Prosthecobacter sp.: one gene and its partner. The protein of the gene in region 1 interacts with the protein of each later gene in a pairwise test. Links are inferred from orthologs where the notes say so. Each region holds a gene or a part of one and is shown in the gene's direction. Other genes may lie near its edges.

Region 1 (11,007 bases):
GAACCCGGCGGCCACCTCGGCATGGAACTCTGCCGCAAGCTGCTCGCCGGCGAGGTCGTCTGCGTCCAGGGCGACCGCGTTATGGGCGATGTGGCACCCACGCACGCCAGCATCGACGGTGTGACCTATCTCATTCCCCGTGGACCGCTCGTGCTGGCTGAAGTGACCGGCGTGCCGTGTTACCCCGTCTTCTTGAGCCGTCGTGGTCGGCTTGCTTATCGCATTGAAATTGGCAAGCCGTTCCATCCAGGCGGGCGCAAGCCCAAGGCGGCCGAAGTCAGCGCCGCCTGGGTGCCGGTGATGCATGATTTCCTCTCACGACACTGGGACCAATGGTTTGTGTTTGAACCGCTCGTCACCCGCGATCCGGCATGAATGCAGAATCACGCCATCGCTGCCTGCAACGCGCGTATCTTCGCTTCGCCATCTCGTTCACGCCGCTGCTGATCGTCGGCTGGCTGGTCTGGCAGGGGTGGGTGGGCGCGGCGGTGTTTTTGTTCTGCACCGTGCTCACCACCATCACGATCGGCACGTTGGTGCCGCGTTGCGCATTGTTCGGCCGCATGATCAAACGGCTGCCGCAGGCTGGAAACCGCGCGCTGCTCACCATCGACGACGGCCCGCATCCACAGCACACACCCGCGATTCTCGACATCCTCGACCGTCACCACATCAAGGCGATTTTTTTCCTCATCGGTGATCGGGCGGCACAGCATCCCGAACTCGTGCGTGAGATCGTCGCGCGCGGTCATGAGGTCGGCAATCACACGCAGACGCATCCCGCCACCACCTTCTGGGCGCTGCGCCCGGCAGGCTTGTGGCGCGAGATCGCCGGCTGCCAGGAGACGCTCACCTCCATCTGCCCGGAACATCCACCGCGCTTCTTCCGCCCGCCCGCCGGTCATCACAACATGTTCACCGCCCTCGTCGCGCAGGCGTTGGGCCTGAAGATGATGCTCTGGGATGCGCGAGGATTCGACGGTGTGATTCAAAACGTGCATTTCGTCACGCAACGCATCCGCAACCGGCTGAAACCGGGTTCCATCGTCCTGATTCATGAGGCCACGCCCATCGCCATCGAAGTCGCGCAGTCCGTGGTGGCGTTGTTGGCGGAAAGCGGCCTGGAATGTGGCACGGAGCCGGGCGCGCTAACGTTCAGCAACGATGAGGTGGTTGTTGAACGGCGTTCCGCCCCATAACGGCTCCGCGCGCACCCGCAGCCCGGCGGAACTGAGCACGGACTCGAACAAAGCACGGTCGGGATAGCAAACAGGCGCCGCCTTCATCCAAAACGTCAGCTTGGCGAACCAATCACCCGCCACGGTGATGCGGAAACGCGTCGAATCATCCGCCAGACAACTGCGGATGATCAATTTCCCTCCTTCCTCCACTCGGGCCGCCGCCGCGTGCAGCAGCGTCTCCTGCTCCACACGCGTGAAGAATTGCAGGATGTCGAGGATCACCACATTTCCGCCAAAATCCGGCAGTCCGGTGCGCGCATCGCCTGCCATGAAGCTCAAACCCGCATAACCACCCTGCCCTGTCATGACTTGCGCACTGGCGATCTTCCGCGTGTCGTAATCAAAGCCGATGATGTCCGGCGTGAAGCCGGATTCACGCAGATAAAAGGGCAGCAGGCCGAGGCCGCAACCAATGTCGAGCACCGGCAGCGCTGATCCGGCCAGCTCACGTGTCACCGCCGTATAAACCGGGTCTGAACGCAGCTTCATCGCCGTGTAACAGCGGTCCCAGCGCTTGGCGCTGAGCGAGGCGATGTGTTTCAAGGCGGCGGCAGGCAGCGGGGTATTCATGATTTTCCAATCCATCTACGCGGCACTTCCCACGGTGCCAGCAATGAGCAGGCTTTGGTTTTGAACGCGGCGTCGATCTCCGCCTGTGGCACATCGAGTTCGGCCACGATATCCTGACAGCGCTCGGGATCACGGCTCGACGCCCCTCGAATCGTCACCCTCGGCAGCTCTGCGGCACGCTTGATCTTTTCGCCGATCTCGGCCGGGCTCAGCTTGCGGCCGGCCACGTTGATGCCGCCTCCGATGCACTGTTCGAACATCAAGCGCTCTCCACTCGGGTCGATCTGGTCGCTGGTGGTGAAAAAACCGCCGCCATAGCGCTCCTCCGGCAGCAATTCATCGTACCCAAGGCCCACCGAACTGCTGGTGACGACCAGGCGGCCTTTATGATCCGTCTGTGTCTGCACACCGGGCAGGAGTGAGCCGAGATCACGCGCATCACTGCGCAAAACGTCCGAATCATCCCACGACACCGCCCCGCATTCGCTCGTGCCATACAGGTTATGAATCTTCAGCCCGTGCTTCTCCAGCGCAAGACGCTCCAGTTCGAGTGTGAGCGGTGATCCGGCGGAAATCGCAAGGCTGACATTGCCAAACCGCACCTCGCCCATCAGCCAGGCCTTCCACAAGGCCGGAACGCCCGGCAGAAAGACACGCGCGTGATGTTTCATCGCCTCCATCAACGGTTGGGCAAACGGCTGCGGCGCAAAACAAGTCGGCACGCCGTTGAACAGCGTTTGCAGCACCGTCATCGTCAGGCCGAACGAGTGCGCGCATGAAATCGCCGCCACCCCCACGCCGTGCGCGCCAAGATCGAGCGCCGCATGCAGGCGGTCCACATCGGCGGCGATTTGATCGAGCGTGAAGAATTGGCAGCGACGCAGACCAGAACCACCGACGGTTTGTTTGATCAGTGCGGTGCCTGCGGGCGGTGGAATGGACGGAACACGGCGCTGACGGTCTTTTTCCACCAGATGCACCGACACGTCGTGGAGAAACCCGGCCAGCAACGCACGCAAAACCTCCGGCGCATCGCCCTGCACCAAAACGTGATCCCCAGCAGGCTTCATCGCCCGTGCTTCGTCATCAAGCTGGCGGAAGGTCGTGGCGCTGCCGTCGGCTAGATACAGGGCCGCCTGCGCGCCGCGCTCTGCCACAATACGTTCCCAGCGTTCACCAAACATTTGCAGTCCTTGCGACGAGGCGTAATCCATGTCCTGCGTCGTGCCGTAGAATGAACACTTGCGTGGGCAGTTCAACCACCGTGCGCGACGAATCTCACCTGTTTCCAATCTTTTCTTCCGTGCCGCCACCCCCACGCCAGCGCATCGCCATCACCGGAGCCGGGATTGTTTCGCCGCTGGGCCTGGGCTGGCAGGCGAATGAGCAGTCGTTGGCGGCGGATCGCATCGCGTTCCGGCCGGTCGAGCTTTTCGACACGACCGGTCTCATCGCCAAAACTGCCGGGGTGGTCGATGTGCCTGCGGAAAACCTGTTTCACCGTGTTTCCGCGCACAAACAGGCCTTCGTCGATCGCGGCACGCGCATGCTGCTCCTTGCCATCCGCGAAGCGCTGGCCCAGGCCGGGCGTGAAACCATGGACGGCATCGACGCGATGGTCATCGGCACCTCCGCCGGGGCGATGCCGCTGGGCGAGGCCTATTTCGAAAACGCGCGCCAGGATGCAGGACGTGTCCCCTCCCAGCTTTCCCGTGCGGAGCATTACCAGCCACAGCGCCAGATGAGCAGCATCGCCGCCGAATTCGGCTGGCGTGGCCCGGTCATCATCGTTTCCAACGCCTGCGCCTCCGGTGCCAACGCCATCGGCTGGGCGGCCGACATGATTCGTTCTGGCAGGGCCAAACGCGTGATCGCTGGCGGCTACGATGCGCTCGCAAAACTCGTGTTTTCCGGATTCGACAGCCTGCACGCCCTCGCCCCCAGCGGCATTCCACGCCCCTTTGATGCGCAGCGCGATGGCCTCGCGCTGGGTGAAGGTGCCGCCGTGATGCTGCTCGAAGCCGAGGATGCGCGCCAAAGCGACGCGCTGGGAGATGTGGCCGGCTATTCGACCGCCACCGACCTGCATCACCTCACGCAGCCCGACCCCGAGGGAAAAGCCGCGATCCGCACCATGACGAGCGCCTGCGCCCAGGCCGGTGTTTCTCCGGCGCAAATTGGCTATGTGAACTCCCACGGCACCGGCACGCCCTTCAATGACGTGGCCGAAGCCGCCGCCATCGCCGCTTGGGCGGGTGATGCTGTGAAAAACATTCCCGTCAGTTCCACCAAATCGGCGATGGGTCATCTCCTCGGCGGTGCCGGAGCAGTCGAGGCGGTGATCTGCCTGATGGCGTTGCGCGGCCAATGGCTCCCCGCGAGCCTGAACGTGCGCGAGGTCGATCCCGCCGTGTGCTTTGACCTCGTGCAAAAATTCCGCCAAGCCCGTTTGGAGCATGCGCTGACCAATTCCTTCGGCTTTGGCGGCACAAACGCGACCCTCGTCCTGCAAAGGAGGACCGCATGAACACGAGCGACATCCATATTCGCGGTGTTGGAGCCGTGAGCGCCGCAGGCTGGAGCGCCGCTGACCTGCTCAAGGCCGTGCGTGCTGGAACGCCGCTGCCAGCCACCGGCTGCGCACGTCCCGGCGATGAGCGCACCTGGCCCTGCGAGACGCGCCTCGTTCCCGCCGTGCCGCCGGAAAAGATCTCGCGTCATCCACGCCTCCGCCGCTCAAGTGCCATCACGCGCTACTCGGTGGCCGCCGCACTCGAGGCGCTGGCCGATGCCGGGCACGACCCTGCGGCTCCGCCACAGGGGCTGGGCATCCTTTTCATCATGATGAACGGCTGTGTGAACTACACAGGCCGCTTCTACCACGAGGTGCTGCAAAATCCCGCGCAAGCCAGCCCGCTCATCTTCCCGGAAACCGTGTTCAACGCACCTGCCTCGCACCTCGCCTCCTTCCTCGGCATCGACGGTGCGGTCAGCACGCTCGTGGGCGCGCCGAACACGATCATGGAGGCGCTCGACACCGCCACGTTCTGGATTCACAGCGGCCTCGTCGAGGAATGCCTGCTCATCGCCGCCGAAGAGTGCGACTGGCTCAGCGCCGAGGCGCTCACCTATTATCACCCACAGCTCATCGCGTCCGAAGGAGCAGGTGCGCTGCTGCTCTCCGCCAGCAGTGGCGGCCCGCGTGTGCGTGATGTGATCGGCCCGCTGGCCTATCTTTCCTGGCAAGAACGCTGCGCCTTGCTGCCGGAACTTGCGGCACAAACACAGGCAAAGCTCCGCGAACCAGCCACCCTCATCGACGACCGCACCGGCATCTCCAAACTCGACCGTGCGGAGACAACCGCGTGGTCTGGGAGCCCATGGCAGACCGTGCTCAGCCCGAAGCTCGTTCTGGGCGAGAGCATGGGCGCCAGCGCGGCCTTGCAGCTTGTGCTCGGAACTCTGGCAACACGTGAAACGCAGCAGCCTGTGGTCATTTCCATGCCCGGCGCCAACACGGCGGCCTACGCGTGCGTGTTGACGCCATGACTCACTTCGGCGGCGCTCCACCCGGCGCCATCGGCATCTTCATTTCACTATAGCCTTCCGGGGCGGTGAACTCCTTGGCATCCACCTCCTGCTCCTTCGCGGAAATGAGCTGAGTGACCATGTTTTTGCCCATCATCGTCATCTCCGACTTCACCACCATGCCGCTGAAATCAGACGCCTGAGGTGCGAGACCGGCCATCGCGTTGCCCATCGCCTTGCCCAGCTTGTCATTGATCGCGTTGATCTCCGCGAACTTCGGAAAGTCCTTCGCCACCCAAAAGCGCCCTTTGCCGAGCTGGCCTTCCCAGGTGAAAATCTCGGCCTCCCAGTCGCCGATCTTTTCTTTTTGCCCCGTCGCCACCGGCTTGGTGGCCGGCTGCTTGTCGAGCGGGGCCGAGGCCTTGGCCGCCATCTCCAGCGCCGTCTTCATCGTCGCCAGATCCATCTTCATGAGCACTTTCTGCGTGTGCATGAGCATCATCATGCCCTCCGCCCCCACCATCACGCTCATCTGCGTCCCCACATCCACACGCGCCTGCTCGCCTTTGATCTTCGTGACCGTCTCCTTCTCCTCACCAGCGGTGTTGGTCTTCTGAATGATGACCCAGTCCGCACGAGCGAACGCGACAGTGCAAAACAGGACGGCGAGAACGCGAATGGAGGTTTTCATGATGCCTTGAGGCTACCCCATGACTGTTTGTGCGGTCAATCCTGATCATCTCCGGTCTTGAACGGCGTTCATCCACTCCGCATGATCGTTCTTTCCGCATGAGCCGCCTCCTTGCCTTCATCCGCCATCACCTTGCTGGTTCCGGCATGCTCGTCGCGCTGCTGCTGCTCTGCGCCTTCTTCAGCATCGTCACCTGGACTGAGCAACATCCGCAGGACGCGGCGGCGGCGAAACAACTGGCCGCACAGATCGCTCCCAATGCCAAAGTGCTCATCGTCGTGCGCCCGCAGGCCGAGGACATCGCCTTTGCGGAAGCTCTGAACGCCGCGCTCGGCTCTCGTGGCGAAATCGTGAAGGGCGAGCCAAAAGACGCCCGTGTCGCATTGCAACGCGCCGCAACCTCCGGCGGGCTCGATGTCATCGCCTGCAATCACGCCACGGCCTCCTGGCTCGTGTTCAGCGATCTCGCCACCGACTTCCCCGCGCTCAAGGACGCTCGCGTGCTCAAACCGAGATCGCAGGCATGGCCGAACTTCCTCAAAGCGGACAACCTGCTCAACATCGCCAATCAAATCGCCGTCATCGCCATTCTCGCCATCGGCATGACACTGGTCATCATCACCGGTGGCATTGATCTGAGCGTGGGCAGCCTGATCGCTCTCTCCGCCGTCGTCACGGCGATGATCGTGCGCGATTGTTTTGAAGGCACGAGCGCGAGTGTGATGGAAATGTTCCTGGCAGGCCTCGGCGGCATCGCCTTGTGCGGCGTGTGTGGCTTGATCTCCGGCACCTTCATCACACGCCTGCGCATGCCGCCCTTCATCGTCACACTGGCCATGATGCTCGTGAGCAGCGGTCTCGCGTATCGTCTGGCGGAGAATCAATCCGTCTATCAGGTGCCGGACTCCTTCGTCTGGCTCGGTCGTGGGTCCGACCTTTTCGGCCTGCCGAACGCCGTCGTGCTCATGCTGCTGCTTTACGCCGCCGCGCATGTCGTGATGACTCAAACCAGCCTCGGCCGTCATCTTTACGCCGTCGGTGGCAACACCGAGGCCGCGTTCCTCTCCGGTGTACCGGTGAAACGCGTCATTCTCATCGCCTACATCCTCTGCGGCCTGCTCGCAGGCCTTGGCGGTGTGGTCACGGCATCGTTGCTCAAAAGCGGATCGCCCACCTACGGCCAGATGTATGAACTGTATGTCATCGCCGCTGTCGTGGTCGGCGGCACGAGTCTCAGCGGCGGCAAAGGCACCATGTCCGGCACCTTGATCGGCGCTTTCATCATCGCTGTGATTCAAAACGGCATGAACCTCACCAACGTCGAGAGCAACACCCAGAAAATCGTCCTCGGACTCGTCATTCTCAGTGCCGTGCTCGTGGATCGGGTGCGAAAGTGAAACTCATCATCCCATGTTCAATTCCTGGTTCCCCGAATCTCAAGACCGCCTCCCGCTGACCTGGTGGAAGCAGCACCCCGTCTATCTCGCCGCAATCATCGCGCTCGTCGGTGCCGCGAGCATGATCGTCACCGCCGTGCTCGGCTACGGCGTCATGGCGCACCTTGTCTTCACCTTCGACAGTACCTTCAACCAGCTCCATCTCTGGACGCCGCTGACCTACGTCATCGTCAATCCACCCAGCCTGTGGATTCTCATTGGCTGCTACCTGCTCTGGAATTTCGGCGAGGCCGTGGAGCGCCATCTCGGCCGCCGTGCCTTCGTGCGCCTGCTGGCCTTGCTTTTGCTGGTCTCACCGCTGCTGATCACTTTGTTTGGCCTCGCAGGTGTTCGCGGTTTCGCCTGCGCAGGCATAATGCAGCTCGAGTTCGGCGTCTTCATCGCCTTCGCCACGCTTTATCCGCGTGCGAAAATCAGCATCATCATCCTCACCATCGACGCCTGGGTGCTTGCCGCTATCTTCGTCGGTCTGAATGCCCTCAGCAGTCTCGCCGCACGCGACTGGGCCTCCCTGCTCCTCCTCGCCGCCAACGTCGGCACCGCCTACGCTTTCATCCGTTACGAAACAGGCGAGTTGAAGCTGCCCTCGATGCCCAAACCCTCTCCCAAGGCCAAAAAGCCCGCGAAAAATGCCACTCCGACCGTCGATGACATCCTCGACAAAATCAGTCGTCAAGGCATGCAAAGCCTCACCGCCGAGGAGCGCCGCATTCTGGACAAGGCGAGCGATGAAATGAAACGCCGCGCCGGTTAGCGCAGCACCACCCGGCACGGTGCCCCGTCCGCGCCTTCGAGTTTGATCGGTAGGCAGATCAGCTCGTAGTAGCCGGGCTTGATCTCGGCCAAGTTGAGGCCCTCGATCACCCAGATGCCCGCGCCGAGCAGGATCTGATGCGTTTCGACAACATCCTTCCCATGACCGCCGATGCTGAGGTAATCGACCCCGACCGTCATGACCTCGTGATCGACGAGGTATTGCGCGGCGTCGGCGCGGATGGAGATGAAGTCTTTGTCGAACTCGTTCATCGCCCAGCTCCGTGTTGAATTGCGCGTCTTGAACAACACACGCTGCCGGGGCGAGAGTTTGAGCTTCTTCAAATCATCCACCGTGATCTGCATCTGATCCTCGCACTCGATCTCAAACACGCGGCAGCGGCCGATCACCGCCTCGAATGGCATCTGCTCCATCGTGATGCCATCCGCGATGAAATGCCGCGGCGCGTCCATGTGCGTGCCGGTGTGGGCGCTCATGCTGAGGTGAGTCAGGTTGCACACCGCGCCGTCTTCCATGCGGTTCACGCGCTTGATGTGGCACTCGGGATCACCGGGCCAGGTCACCATGCCGTCGCGCAGCGACACGGAGACGTCTTTCCAAGGGCGTTTCATAGGCAATAAATACGACACAACCTGCATTATTGACACACTGAAAGACAGCTTTAACAGCGAGCCCCTGGATATCGGGGCGGCAAGCGACGGCGCAAGAGCGGGCTGAAGCTGCCCGTTTGCATGCGCATGCCCCAGCCTTCCACGCTTCCTCGCCGCCAGTTTGTCAAAACCGCCGCCGCAACGGTCTTCGGCTTCCAAATCGTCCCGCGTCACGTCATCGGCGGCCCCGGCTTCACGCCGCCGAGTGAAAAGGTCAACCTCGGCTGCATCGGCATCGGCGGACAAGGCGGCGGCGACATCCGCGACCTGGATGAGTCCGGCCTCGCCAACATCGTCGCGCTTTGCGATGTCGATCTCGATCACGCCGCCGGCACGATCAAAAAATACCCCGGAGCGAAGCTCTACCGCGATTACCGCGAACTCATTGAGAAGCAGAAGGACATCGACGCCGTGCTCGTCGCCACGCCGGATCACGTGCATGCGCCCGCGAGCATCATGGCGATGCGGGCGGGCCGTCACGTTTATGTCGAGAAGCCGCTTGCCCATACCATCGCCGAAGCACGTGCGATGCGCGATGTCGCGAAGGAAACCAACCGCGTCACACAGATGGGCAATCAGGGCCACGCCAGCGAAGGCATCCGCCTCACTCGCGAGTGGATTCAGGCCGGTGCCATCGGCAAAGTCACCGAAGTGCATGTGTGGTCCGACCGCCCTGGCAAATTCTGGGATTCCCAAGGCAAGGCCTATCCCACCGACACGCCACCGCTGCCGAAGAACCTCGATTGGAACCTCTGGCTCGGCCCGGCGAAGGAGCGCGCCTATCACCCCGACTTCTGCCCGCGCAAATGGCGCGGCTGGTGGGACTTCGGCTGCGGTGCGCTCGGCGACATGGCCGTGCATAACGCCGATCCCGCCTTCTACGCGCTCGATCTCGACGCGCCCGACTGGGTCGAGGCCGAAAACGGCCCGAACAACAACCAGTCCTTCCCAGTTTGGAGCATCATCACCTACCACTTCCCCGCCAAAGGCGACCGCCCCGCCGTGAAAATGGTCTGGTATGACGGCGGCAAGCTACCACCACGTCCCGAAGGCCTCGAAGAAACCCGTAACCTCGGCGACAACGGCATCTATTTCGTCGGCGACAAAGGCTGCATCCTCGCCGGTGGCTGGTCCGGCACTCCACGCATTGTGCCCGAGTCGAAAATGCAGCAGTTCGTCATCCCCGCCAAAACGATCCCGCGCTGCCTGAGCGGCCATCGCAAAGAATTCCTCGAAGCCTGCAAAACCGGCAAACCCGAGGATGCGAAGAGTGGTTTCTGGTATTCTGCCCCCTTCACCGAATCGTTGCTCGTCGGTCTCCTCGCCGTGCGCTTCGGCAAACGCGTCGAATGGGACACGAACGCGCTCAAATCGCCCAACACGCCCGAAGCGGACGCGATCATCCACAAAGCCTATCGCGCAGGTTACGGCATCTGATCACGCCAGCAACTTCGGCACCAGCTCGCCATGCACGTTCGTGAGGCGCATGTCGAGTCCTTGGAACTTCACGGCGAGTTTCGTGTGCTCGAAACCGAGCAGATGCAGCAGGGTGGCGTGCAGATCGTGAACGTGAACGGGATCTTCCGCGACGTTGAAACCAAATTCATCGCTCTGACCGAGCGTGAAGCCCGGTTTCATGCCGCCGCCGGCAAACCACATGCTGAAGCAATTCGGATGATGGTCGCGCCCATCGCTGCCCCCCTGCACCATCGGCGTGCGGCCAAATTCGCCGCCCCAGATGACGAGCGTGTCCTCCAAGAGACCACGCTGCTTCAAATCGCGCACGAGCGCGGCACAGGGCTGGTCGGTGAGGCCACATTGATCCTTCAGGCCCTTCACCAGACCGCCGTGATGATCCCACGCCTCATGAAAAAGCTGCACAAAGCGCACACCGCTCTCAATGAGCCGACGCGCGAGCAGACAGTTGTTCGCGAACGATGCCTCGCCAGGCTTCGCGCCATACATGTCGAGGATGTGTTTCGGCTCTTTCGAGATGTCCATCAGCTCCGGCGCGGTCTGCTGCATGCGATAGGCCAGCTCGAAGCTGTTGATGCGGCTGGCGATCTCGGGATCGCCCACGATGTTGAGCCGCTCC
Region 2 (10,785 bases), 240 kb from region 1 along the record:
ATGCTTTGCGGCTGCGGAAAGAAGAATACACCAACGAATGTTAAAGCGGACGTGCCCATCGTGGTGAAGCCGACGTTGATGACGGAGGCGGCGAAGCTGGGACTGGCGGGACGTGTGGCGGGGGATGTGGAGTTTTGCGTGAGCAGCGTGCAGTGGAAGAAGAATGCGGAGGCGTTGAAGGCATCGAACTGGTGGAGGCAGATGATGGCGCTGGTGGAAGACAAGACACCGGCTGCGGGCGAAGCGATGAATGTGGCGGTGGATGAGATGTTCCTCGCCTTCGGCAAGGAGAGCCTGAAGAGCATCGCGCTGCTGCGGCAATTGAACGATCTCTACAACGAGACGGCGTATCGCGGGATGATGAGCGGCGGCGTGCTGGCGGGTTTGGGCACAAGCTTTGATGCGAAGAAGCTGATGGAGGCGGCGCTGCGTGATCCCGAGCTGCTGGAGGCGTTGATCCTGGTGCTGGAGCGATTTGAAATGCCGCCGGTGATGATCGGTGTGGCATCGCCGGAGCCGGAGAAGGTGCTGAAGTTGGCCAGTGACCAACTGCATCTGGCGGAATGGCTGGGGGATGCGCCGCAGTCGCGCATCGTGACGACGCAGGGGGAGAAGATCACGGTGAATGAGATCGCGATGGACCAGGTTTTGACGGTGGAGCGGCGGCGGGAGTGGATGGCGGCGCTGATGCAGGCGATGCCGCAGATCACGCCGGAGATGAAGGACCGCATCACGCGTGGGATGGATGTGCTGGCGCGGAAGAAGTGGGTGCTGGCGCTGGGCCTGAGCACCGAACGTGCATATGTGGCGGTGGCGAAGTCGAAGGAGCAGATTCGGCTGGCGAACTCAGTGGAGGATTCGATGCTGGCGCGACCGGAGATGCGACGGCTGGATGTGGATGCGCTGAAGAGCTTGGGATTGATCGTGTGCTGGGACGGGCCGTTTTGGGATGTGCTGCAATCCGACGAGCCGTTTCAGCCGATCGTGCGCGGGTTGCTGGCGGGATTGCAGTCGGAAAAGATGTTTGCAGGCATGGCGCGCTCCCTGGGGCCGCAAGCAGTGGAGCTGGCGGCAGCGGAGCGGGCGTTTTATCATCGCGAGCACACGAATGGCGCGGCGGTGGCGTGGTGGGAGGGTGGTTTGCAGGTGGATTTTGCAGGAGGAATCGTGAAGGCGGAGATGGAGGCGCTGGCGAAGGCTTCTCAGTTCACGGCACTGCTGGATGAGCCGGAGGTGGTGTTTGGCATGAGCGGGCAAGGATCCACGACGGGGACCGGAAGGGCTTATTTTGAAGCGTGGATGCGGACGGCCTATGCGGCGGCGCAAGAGCTGACGAAAGCGGGCGTGGGCGGTGAGAAGGCCGTCGAAACGTTCAAGCTGGTGGATCAAGCGGTGCTGCCGGGTGTGATCAGCCTGTATGACGGGACGAAGACAATCTGGCAGAAGGCGCTGGGGAATGATGGGGCGATCATCCTCGACATCGGTGGGAAGATGCCGCTGCTGCCAGGATTGCCGCCGGGGGGCGACGCGGTGCCGCTGCCACGCTTTGCGAATGTGCATGAGATCAAGAACCGCGAGCTGATCGGTGTGTCATGGCAGAACATGGAGACGGCGTTGCAGATGTTGTTGAAGCAGGTGCCTGCGCCGCAGCCAGTGGGACTGCCGCCAGTGGTGACAAAGCGAAGCGACGATGCTGTGAGTCATTCGTATGAGCTGCCGTTTGGATCGGAGGATCTGGTGCCGTGTGTGTCGCTGACGGAGAAGATGTTCATGCTGGGCACGTCGCGGGCGCAGCAGGTGCGATTTGCGGAGATCCTCAGGCTGCCGGGTTCTGCATTGCCCGCAGGCTTGCGGGTGAAGATGAGCTTCACGAAGCTGCGGGAGTTTCTGAAGGCGTTTGCGATGGTACGTGCGCAAAATGGTGGGACGGATGGCTTGAAGGCGGCGCTGAAATGGATGGAGCCGTTTGAGGCAATGGATCTGCGAGTGTGGAGCGACGAGGGAATGGGGAGAGGAAGCGTGTCGTGGAAGATGCACGATGTGCTGAGCTACGACTGATGGGGGTGGATTCAAGCGGAGGGGGAAGAAGAAAAGAAGTGAGCCAATGGGTGGGCTTTGATTTGGATAAAATGATGCGGAGTAAAATAATGGATGCTTCAGCTCCGATCTTTTGGTCTGATTCAGACTCCCATGATTTTACCCCGTATCATTTTGCCATTGCTGTTCTGTGGCGTTGTTCACGCTGACGAGTTTGACTCGCTGCGGAATGTGGTGCGTCAAGCGGTGGCAAAAGGTAACCCGCCCGGAGCGGTGCTGCATGTGGAGAGCGGGGAGAAGAAGATGACGCTGGTCGAGGGGCAGCGGGCGGTCTCGCCAGCAAAGGAGGCGATGACGGAGGACACGGTGTTCGACGCGGCGTCGCTGACGAAGGTGATGGCAACGTTGCCGAGCGTTTTGCTCTTGATGGAGAAGGGCAAGATCGAACTGGAGGCGGAGGTGCGGCGCTACATTCCGGAGTTTCGTGCTGGGATCACCGTGCGGCATCTTTTGACGCACACTTCGGGATTGAGACCTGGAATTCCGAAGGAGCCGGTGTGGAGTGGTTATGACACGGGAATCAAGCTGGCGGTCGAATTGGCATCGGAAGGGCCGCCGGATCGATTTTTTCGCTACTCGGACATCAATTTCATTCTGCTGGGCGAAATCGTGCGGCGCGTGAGCGGCATCGCTTTGAACGAGTTCGCGGCGAAGAACGTGTTCGCACCACTGAAAATGGATTCGACGCGATTTTTGCCTCCAGAGGACTGGCATCCGCGCATCGCGCCGACGGAGAAGGATCAAGATGGCGTGATGCTGCGTGGCGTGGTGCATGATCCGACCTCGCGCAAGATGGGCGGTGTGACGGGGCATGCGGGCTTGTTCACCACGGCGGGCGATCTGACGAAGTATGCGCGGATGATCCTTGATGGCGGCGCTGGCGTGCTGAAACCAGAGACGGTGAAGCTCATGACGACACCGCACACTATCTCGACGGTGTTTGAGCGGCGCGGACTGGGCTGGGACATCGACTCGACCTTCAGCAGGCCGCGCGGGAAAACTTTTCCCATCGGCTCCTTCGGCCACACGGGGTTCACCGGCACGAGCTTGTGGATCGAGCCACAGACAAAGACGTTCGTCATCTTCATGAGCTCACGGCTGCATCCCGATGGGAATGGCAGCGTGCGGGATTTGTATGAGGAAATCGGCACGGCGGCGGCGCAAGGCATGACTTTCGCGACGGCGAGCGGTCCGCCATGGCCGCGTGGTGAAACGGAAGTGCCGACTGTGCTCAACGGCATCGACGTGCTGGTGCGGCGCAAGTTCGGCGATTTGAAGGGATTGCGGATCGGTTTGATCACAAATCAAACCGGCATCGACGCGCAACGACGCAGCACGATCGATTTGCTGGCAACCGCGCCGGACGTGAGGTTGAAAAAACTCTTCAGCCCGGAGCACGGCATTCGTGGCGTGCTGGATCAGGAGAAAATCGGCGACACGAAGGACAAGAAGACCGGTCTTCCCGTGCTCAGCCTTTATGGCGAACGGCGAGCGCCTTCGCCGGAGCAACTGGCGGACCTCGACGCGCTCGTGTTCGACATCCAGGACATCGGCTGCCGCTTTTACACTTACATCGGCACGATGCGCGTGTGCATGGAGGCGGCGGCGAAGGCGAAGAAGGCTTTTTATGTGCTGGACCGTGTGAATCCCATCGGCGGACTCGCCGTGGAAGGCCCGGCAGTGGTGGATGAGGAAAAGCCGACCGCCACGCATGCGATTCCGCTGCGTCACGGTATGACGGCAGGGGAACTGGCGCTGATGATGAACGCGGAGCGCTTCATCGGTTGCGATTTGAAGGTGATTCCCGTCGAGGGCTGGCGGCGCGGCATGCTGTTCGATCACACTGGCCTGCCGTGGATCAATCCGTCGCCGAACATGCGCTCGCTCAATGCTGCGCAGCTTTATCCGGGCATCGGTTTGCTGGAATTCAGCGTGAGTGTGGGCCGCGGCACCGACACGCCGTTTGAAGTGCTCGGCGCACCTTATGTGAACGATTTGCGGCTGGCACACGAGCTGAACAAGCTCGGCCTGTCCGGCGTGCAGTTCACGCCGGTGCGCTTCACGCCAACGACGAGCGTGTTCAAGAATGAAGCGTGCGGCGGCGTACGAATCGTAATCACGGATCGTGCGGCCTTGAAGCCGGTGGAAGCGGGCGTTGCGATCATCTGCACGTTGCAGCGGCTTTATCCGAAGTCTTTTGCTTTGTCGAAGGTGAACACACTGCTGAACTGCGAGGCACTGGTGAAGGCGATCAAGGCTGGAGAGACATGGAAGGCGATCGAGGCATGGTGGGGCGTGGATTTGGCGGCGTTCGGGGAGAGGCGAGAGGGGTTCCTGAAGTATGAACAGAAATGATCTGGTAATAGGCAGAGTTTTCGATTATCCATAGGCATGAAGTCGAACGCCCCATCGCTGCATGGCGAGGTCGATATTTTCCAGGATTTGCTGGCGGATGCGCTGGCAATCCAAGACCGCTTTGTCGCGGAGCCGAGGCTCAAAACGACAGGCAAAGGGCTTCTGAAAAGCCGCGGGGTCGAGGGATTGAAGCAGGATGCGGCGGAACTGGCAGCCAAATACTCGAAGCGCCGTGTGGAAGCAAAACTGGCTCGATAAATTTCCATGGGAGATGGTGGTGCGGCTCAATGCCGCGCTTTGCCAGCATCAGAACGTGCTGCACAAACCCACTTCCGATGGCTATGAGCCCGCACGCAGCTTGTGGGAATCGTGTCGTGGGCAGGAATCCGGTTTGGAGCGTGCCTTGCTGGTCGCATATGAGTGTCACTGCCTGGCACCGTTTTGCTTTTTCAACGGCAACACCTTCGTGGCAGTGGTGCGGCAGATGATTGAACCCATCCTGGCTCAGGTGGCTCCGAACGACCCAGACCTCGCAGCGCAGTTTCGTTCAGTGATCGGCCACTTCGTTGCAGGCACGGAAGGGATTGAGGAAATGCGGGATGCAATTCGCTCAATGCAGCAGCGTTTGGATGGATCATGAAATCCGTCGTTTTATCTCTCCTCCTCGCCGCCTCGGCCGCCGCACAGACCTTGTCCGTCAGCGAGACGGAGAAGGAGATTCAAGTCATGAACGGGGACAAGCCGGTGATGACGTATCACAAGGCGCTGGTGCCGCCGCCACCGGAGGCTGATCCCATTTTCACGCGCAGCGGGTTCATTCATCCACTCCATGCACCTGCGGGCGGTGTGGTGACGGGAATTCACCCGGCGGATCATTACCATCACCTCGGCCTGTGGCATGCGTGGGTGCATGGCGAGCACGAGGGGAAGCCGGTGGACTTTTGGAATCTGAAGGCAAAGACCGGCCGCGTGCAGTTCGTGAAGACGCTGGAGACGAAGCAGCAGGACGGTGTGGCGGGATTTGTCGTCGAGCAGGAGCAGTTGCGGTATCGCGATGGCAAGGGCGGCGAGCCGCTGGTGGTCCTGCGGGAAAAACTCAGCGTGATGACGCGGCTCGTCGAAGGCGCGTATGAGATCGACTACGACATCGAGCAGAAAAACGTGAGCGAGCATGCGCTGGTGCTGGCGGCGTATCGGTATGGCGGTGGCATCGCCTATCGCGCGCCGCTCGATTGGGATGCGACGAACAGCGATTACCAGACCTCCGAGGGCAAAACGCGGAAGGACAGCCACGCGACGCGGGCGAAGTGGATCGCGATGCACGGGCCGACGGCAAAGGGCGAGGCGACGGTGACTGTTTTTTGTCATCCAAAGAACCACGACGCGCCGCAGAAACTGCGGACGTGGGACAACGGGAAAATATTCCTCAACTACGTACCGATTCAGGAGACGGCGTGGGAGATCAAGGCGGGTGAGACGATCACGCTGCGCTACCGCGTGGTGATTGCGGATGGCAAAACGGATGCAGCCGCCTTGAACACACGCTGGGAGCGCTATGCGAAGGAGTGAGGAGGAGGAAGTTAAGAGTTATGGTTTTGCATTCGAGGCTTGCGCCGAAGGGGCGGGGCCGTGCTAGCATGTGACTGATGAAATTCCGCCTCTTCCTTGTCATCTGCGCAGCCCTGATCGCCGCCTGCGGCAAAACGTCGGACACACCGGCCACCGCCACGAAAGGCACCATCGGTGTGTCACTGCTGACGTTGCAGAATCCGTTTTTCAAAGTCATCGGCGACAACATCACCTCCGAAGCAGCGAAGCATGGCTATGACACGCTGGTGGTGAGCGCGGACAGCGATGTGGCACGGCAGAGCAACCAGGTGAAGGATTTCATCGTGAAGAAGGCCGTGGCCATCGTGCTGAGTCCGGCGGATTCCAAAGCCATCGTACCGGTGATCCAGGAAGCGAACGCGGCTGGCATTCCGGTGTTCACGGTGGACGTGCCGTGCAACGAACCCGGCGTGAAGATCGTGACGCAGGTGGCCACGGACAACTTCGGCGGCGGCAAGGAAGCAGGCAAGGCGATGATCGAGGCGCTCAAAGGACAGGGCGGGAAGATCGGTGTGCTGGATTTGAAGCAGGTCGAGTCGTGCATCCTGCGCGTGAAGGGCTTCAAAGAAGTGCTCGATGCGCACAACGCCACAGCGGCGCAGAAGATCGAGATCGTGAGCGAACTCGACGGCGGCGGCGCGAAGGACAAGGGCTACAAGGCCGCCGAGGACATGCTGCAGGCGCATCCTGACATGGTGGGCATCTTCGCCATCAATGATCCTTCCGCGCTCGGTGCGCGTGGTGCGCTGGAGAAGGCGGGCAGGGCCGACAAGGTGGTGATCATCGGCTTCGACGGCCAGCCGGAGGGCAAGCAGGCGATCAAGGATGGCAAGATTTACGCCGATCCGATCCAATTCCCCGACAAGATGGGCGTGGAGGTCGTGCGCGCGTTCCTGCGTCACTCGAAAGGCGAGGAACTGCCGCCGCAGATGCTCATTCCGACGAGTTTGTATCGCAAAGCCGATGGCGCGGCGGATGCTTCGCTGAAATAATCCCGCAAATCTTATGAAACATCTCACTCTCCTCATCCTGCTCGCCCTTGGCCCGGTCATCATCGCCGCCGCCGATCTGAAGCCTGAATCCGAGTTCACCACCACCGACCCGAAAAAGGTGAAGATCATCCACGACACCGCCTTGGAGAAAAATCCCGAGATCGACAGCTTCGAGCACCTCTGTCCCGGTCTCGGTGGCTATCAGGTCATTCACGAGGGCGGTGATCTGCGGAGCTGGATCAATTTGAAGTTCAAGGGCAGCAAGACCGATCTCATGAATGACACGCTCACCGCCTGCCCTGGTCAGTTTCCGGCGAAGGCCAATAACGTCGTGCAGTGGCGTGGCTTCCGCCAGGGCGGTGCATTCATGCCTTACGCGATCATCTATCGCATGATGTCGAGCAAAGACGACGAGAAGCAGACCCGCCTGGAGACGCTGATCATCATCAAGCTCGACAAGGAGAAGTCACGCGTCGTCGGTCATCTGTCCGCCAAGGAAGGCAACGAGAAGGCAGAAGCGCTGGCGGACAAGCTGTGCAAACCGTGAGTTGAAAGGAACTGTGAACATTTGAAACCGATGAACTCCGTTTCGCCGATCCTCTGGTACCGACGCAAACTGCTGCTGGCCGGACTCGCCGCCTGCGGCTGCCATGTCTCTGCCAAGGCCGAAGACGCGCCGCATGTGCGCATCCTGTTTCTGGGCAACAGCTACACCGCGCACAACGGCCTGCCGGCCATCGTGGGCGAGCTGCTGCTTTCGTCCAAGGTGCTGGCACCGCACATTGGCAGCTATTTGCAGGGTGGCTTCAAGCTCGAACAGCATGCGACGGACTCCAAGGCGCTCGCTCTGCTGAAGCAGGGCGCGGACGACGGCAAGCCCTGGGATGTTGTCGTCGTGCAGGAGCAGAGTGTGCTGTCATCCCTGGCGGCGGTGAATGGGGAAGCGCAGCAGTACATGAACGGCGGCCTGTCAAAGCTGGTGGCGCTCGCCCGTGAAGTGAATCCGCGGATGCTCATCGTCGATTTCCAGGTGTGGGCGCGGCATGAGCGTCTGTGGAAAAAGAAAGCTGCCGACGCGCTTTCCACCGGCACCAACGCAGATGATGCCCACGCACGCATCCGTCGTGCAAATGTGAACGCGGTGCAGGTGGCGCTGGCTAAAAATCCGGGGGCGAACCTTGTCGTCAGCCCGGTGGGGGATTTTTGGCGGCTGGTGCAGGACGTTTATCCCGCCATGTCGTTGTACGAAGAGGACGGCACGCATCCAGACATGATGGGGTCGATGCTGACAGGACTCATCATCGCCGGCACCATCGGCGGACGGGAAGTCATCGAAAAATCAGCCTGGATCGGCGAATGCCCTTTTGCCCAGGTGGAGCGGTTGAAGAAGGTGCTGCTGGATCACCCCGAGGTGTTCAAATCCGCAGGCAAGTAGCAAACATCAAGGCGCTCCGGATCATTTCGCCCGCCACGAGGTGATGTCATCTGACGTTTGCGGTATTTTGTCTTTACCGCTGCTGTAAACGGCGGACTTCACCACGAGGAACGCGGCCTGATTCTGCGAGATCTTCGGGTCGGCGTTGGTGGCATCGGGGTTCTTCACCTGGTTGTCGCCATTCGTGTCGAGCAGGATGCGGTAAGGCTGGCCCCACATGTCGTGAAGCTTCGAGGGCCGTGTGGCGCCGACGAGGCCGTGACGATCGTTTTTGGCCGTGGAAAATTGAGAGAACGGCGTGCGCTTGGGATTGAGGTCGCGGCCTCCGCTCGCATTTGCGGCGGGAGGAATGCCCATGAGGGCGTCCACGAGGGAATTGCTGCCGTCGGTAAGCAGTTCGGCTGCATCCTCGCCATTTCCGGCTCCCGTGTTCGAGTCGATAGGGAAGCGGGTGTAGTCGAGCTGGTAGGCGTCGATCCCGCTCTTCAACTCCGTCACCACGGCCAGCACCTTCACACGGTTGGCGTCGTCGAGAACTTTGATGATCTGCGCTCCCGCCAGGCTGACCAGGATCGCGATGATGGTGATCACAACGAGGAGTTCGATCAGGGTGAACGCTCGCGAAGCAGGCTGCCAGTGCGTTTTCATGCTGGGAGTTTACCGGAACCGGCATCGGGGTTCAATACCCGGCTTTGAAAGATACGGCATGGCTCCTTGCCGTGCAGGTTTAGCACGACGGCACCGCTACAATCCCATGGACGTGACCTGGTATTTGAATGCATAGCCGTTGGCACCGGCAATGGCTTCAAACGCTCCTCGTGTCCTGCCAAAATCAAACGTGTAGCTGTACTGCTTGCCGAACAGACTGGACTGCTCCTTGATCGAGCCTTCCCTCGGTTCCCCGAATCCCGTGCTGTAGGATTCCGTTTTGAATCCGAACCCGGGCGACATGCCCGAATCGCCGCTGGAAAGGCCGAAGCCGCTTTCCTTGAGCATTTCTGTGAACCGCAATTCCTTGCTCGAATCGTCCACGCGGAACTTGGCGATGTAAGTCAGTTTTTTCTTCGAGAGGAAGGCCTTTCGTTCGGCTACAAGGATTTCCAGCGTGTGAATCTCCTTCTTTTCCGAAAGCGTTCCTCCGGTGTCATGGGCGTACTTCACCATCTCATCAAGGATGCTCATGGGCTGTTGCTGCTAATTCACTGGGTTGGAAGCGCCTCAATGTTTCGAAGGGGCCATCTCCTCGCAGGCGTTGTGTGCGGAATAGATGGGAAATTCTACAACAAGCGTCTGTCCGCCTGCTCTCCTGATCTTGTGCTGCCTGGAGCCTTTGTTGCGGCGGCAGGGTCGATGAAGTGGACAGGCTGCACCGCCGCGAAGCGAATGCCCGCGCTCCCCTTTTTCCCTTGATCTCGATCCCGCAGCGGAGCACCGGGCAGGACCCCACCTCCCCATGAACAAACCAGCCGTCCTTGATCACCTCCTCACCGTGCTGAATGCCGAACTCGCGTCGCTGACACGGGCGGCACAGGGTGCGTTTGCGGCGGCCACGGACCCGGACAGCAAGGCGGAGAACAAGTATGACACGCGCACGCTGGAGGCCTCGTATGTCGCGCGCGGGCAGGCGCAGCGTGTGGCGGAGTTGCAGGAGGCGGTGCGGGCGTTTGGAGCCTTGTCAGGGAAAGCGTTGGAGTCAGGCGCGGCGATCACGCTGGGTGCGCTGGTGAGTTTGGCGGCTCCCGAGGGCCGCAGTCATTACTTCCTCGGCCCGCTTGCCGGTGGCACGGAAATGGTGCATGAGGGGAATGAAGTCGTTGTCATCACGCCCGCGTCGTCCTTGGGACAGAGGCTCATTGGGCGTCGTGAGGGCGATGCGATTGCTCTGCGGCCCGGTACGCTGGCGAAGGTGGTTGCAGTCATTTGATCAAACCATCCTCGCACGGCCACGAAGCCCAACGGGCTTCCGTCTTACAGCCCAAGGGTGCCGAGCGATAGCGAGCGCTCCCTTGGGTCCACGGCCAACGCACACATACGATATTCGAACCTCAACGAGGTTCCGTCACCTCTCACCGTCCCTGATTCTCAATCCCACACATGCTTCTCATCCCACTCGATGCCATGCGCCTTGAGGAAGCGGCGGTATTCGTCTTGGAAGGTGATCTTGGCATGATGCTCCTCCTGCTTCGCGATGTAAGCACGCACCTCGGCCGTCTTTGATTCGCTGACGGAAAAGACGCCGTAACCGGACTGCCAGTGGAATTTGGCGAGCATCGGATCGCGCTGCGACTGCTCAATGAG

The links.
Region 2: the proteins of U1A53_RS02390 (region 1) and U1A53_RS01480 interact in binary tests that used the Escherichia coli proteins (3 or more experiments, as listed by UniProt). The link is inferred for Prosthecobacter sp. from one-to-one orthologs.

The regions. Positions count from the first base shown.
Region 1 is NZ_JAXMIH010000005.1:344,339-355,345, reverse strand. Bases 5,292-8,277 are described here. They hold U1A53_RS02390 (ABC transporter permease), read left to right. Parts: upstream 5,292-6,128; coding sequence 6,129-7,427; downstream 7,428-8,277. Other genes in these bases: U1A53_RS02380 (cyclase family protein), read right to left, coding at 8,238-8,277; U1A53_RS02385 (rhomboid family intramembrane serine protease), read left to right, coding at 7,441-8,241; U1A53_RS02395 (DUF4412 domain-containing protein), read right to left, coding at 5,362-6,030; U1A53_RS02400 (beta-ketoacyl synthase N-terminal-like domain-containing protein), read left to right, coding at 5,292-5,360. Outside these bases: U1A53_RS02425 (hypothetical protein), read left to right, coding at 1-375; U1A53_RS02420 (polysaccharide deacetylase family protein), read left to right, coding at 372-1,199; U1A53_RS02415 (class I SAM-dependent methyltransferase), read right to left, coding at 1,149-1,811; U1A53_RS02410 (AMP-binding protein), read right to left, coding at 1,808-3,070; U1A53_RS02405 (beta-ketoacyl-[acyl-carrier-protein] synthase family protein), read left to right, coding at 3,115-4,338; more of U1A53_RS02400, read left to right, coding at 4,335-5,291; more of U1A53_RS02380, read right to left, coding at 8,278-8,873; U1A53_RS02375 (Gfo/Idh/MocA family oxidoreductase), read left to right, coding at 9,000-10,349; U1A53_RS02370 (DUF1501 domain-containing protein), read right to left, coding at 10,350-11,007. UniProt on the Escherichia coli protein: Part of the ABC transporter complex RbsABC involved in ribose import.
Region 2 is NZ_JAXMIH010000005.1:108,167-118,951, reverse strand. What follows is about bases 5,312-8,075. They hold U1A53_RS01480 (substrate-binding domain-containing protein), read left to right. Parts: upstream 5,312-6,098; coding sequence 6,099-7,052; downstream 7,053-8,075. Other genes in these bases: U1A53_RS01470 (hypothetical protein), read left to right, coding at 7,630-8,075; U1A53_RS01475 (hypothetical protein), read left to right, coding at 7,066-7,599; U1A53_RS01485 (PmoA family protein), read left to right, coding at 5,312-6,021. Outside these bases: U1A53_RS01505 (hypothetical protein), read left to right, coding at 52-2,058; U1A53_RS01500 (exo-beta-N-acetylmuramidase NamZ domain-containing protein), read left to right, coding at 2,191-4,452; U1A53_RS01495 (hypothetical protein), read left to right, coding at 4,489-4,710; U1A53_RS01490 (hypothetical protein), read left to right, coding at 4,685-5,092; more of U1A53_RS01485, read left to right, coding at 5,089-5,311; more of U1A53_RS01470, read left to right, coding at 8,076-8,487; U1A53_RS01465 (prepilin-type N-terminal cleavage/methylation domain-containing protein), read right to left, coding at 8,509-9,135; U1A53_RS01460 (hypothetical protein), read right to left, coding at 9,232-9,669; U1A53_RS01455 (hypothetical protein), read left to right, coding at 9,941-10,411; tnpA (IS200/IS605 family transposase), read right to left, coding at 10,570-10,785. UniProt on the Escherichia coli protein: Part of the ABC transporter complex RbsABC involved in ribose import. Binds ribose. Also serves as the primary chemoreceptor for chemotaxis.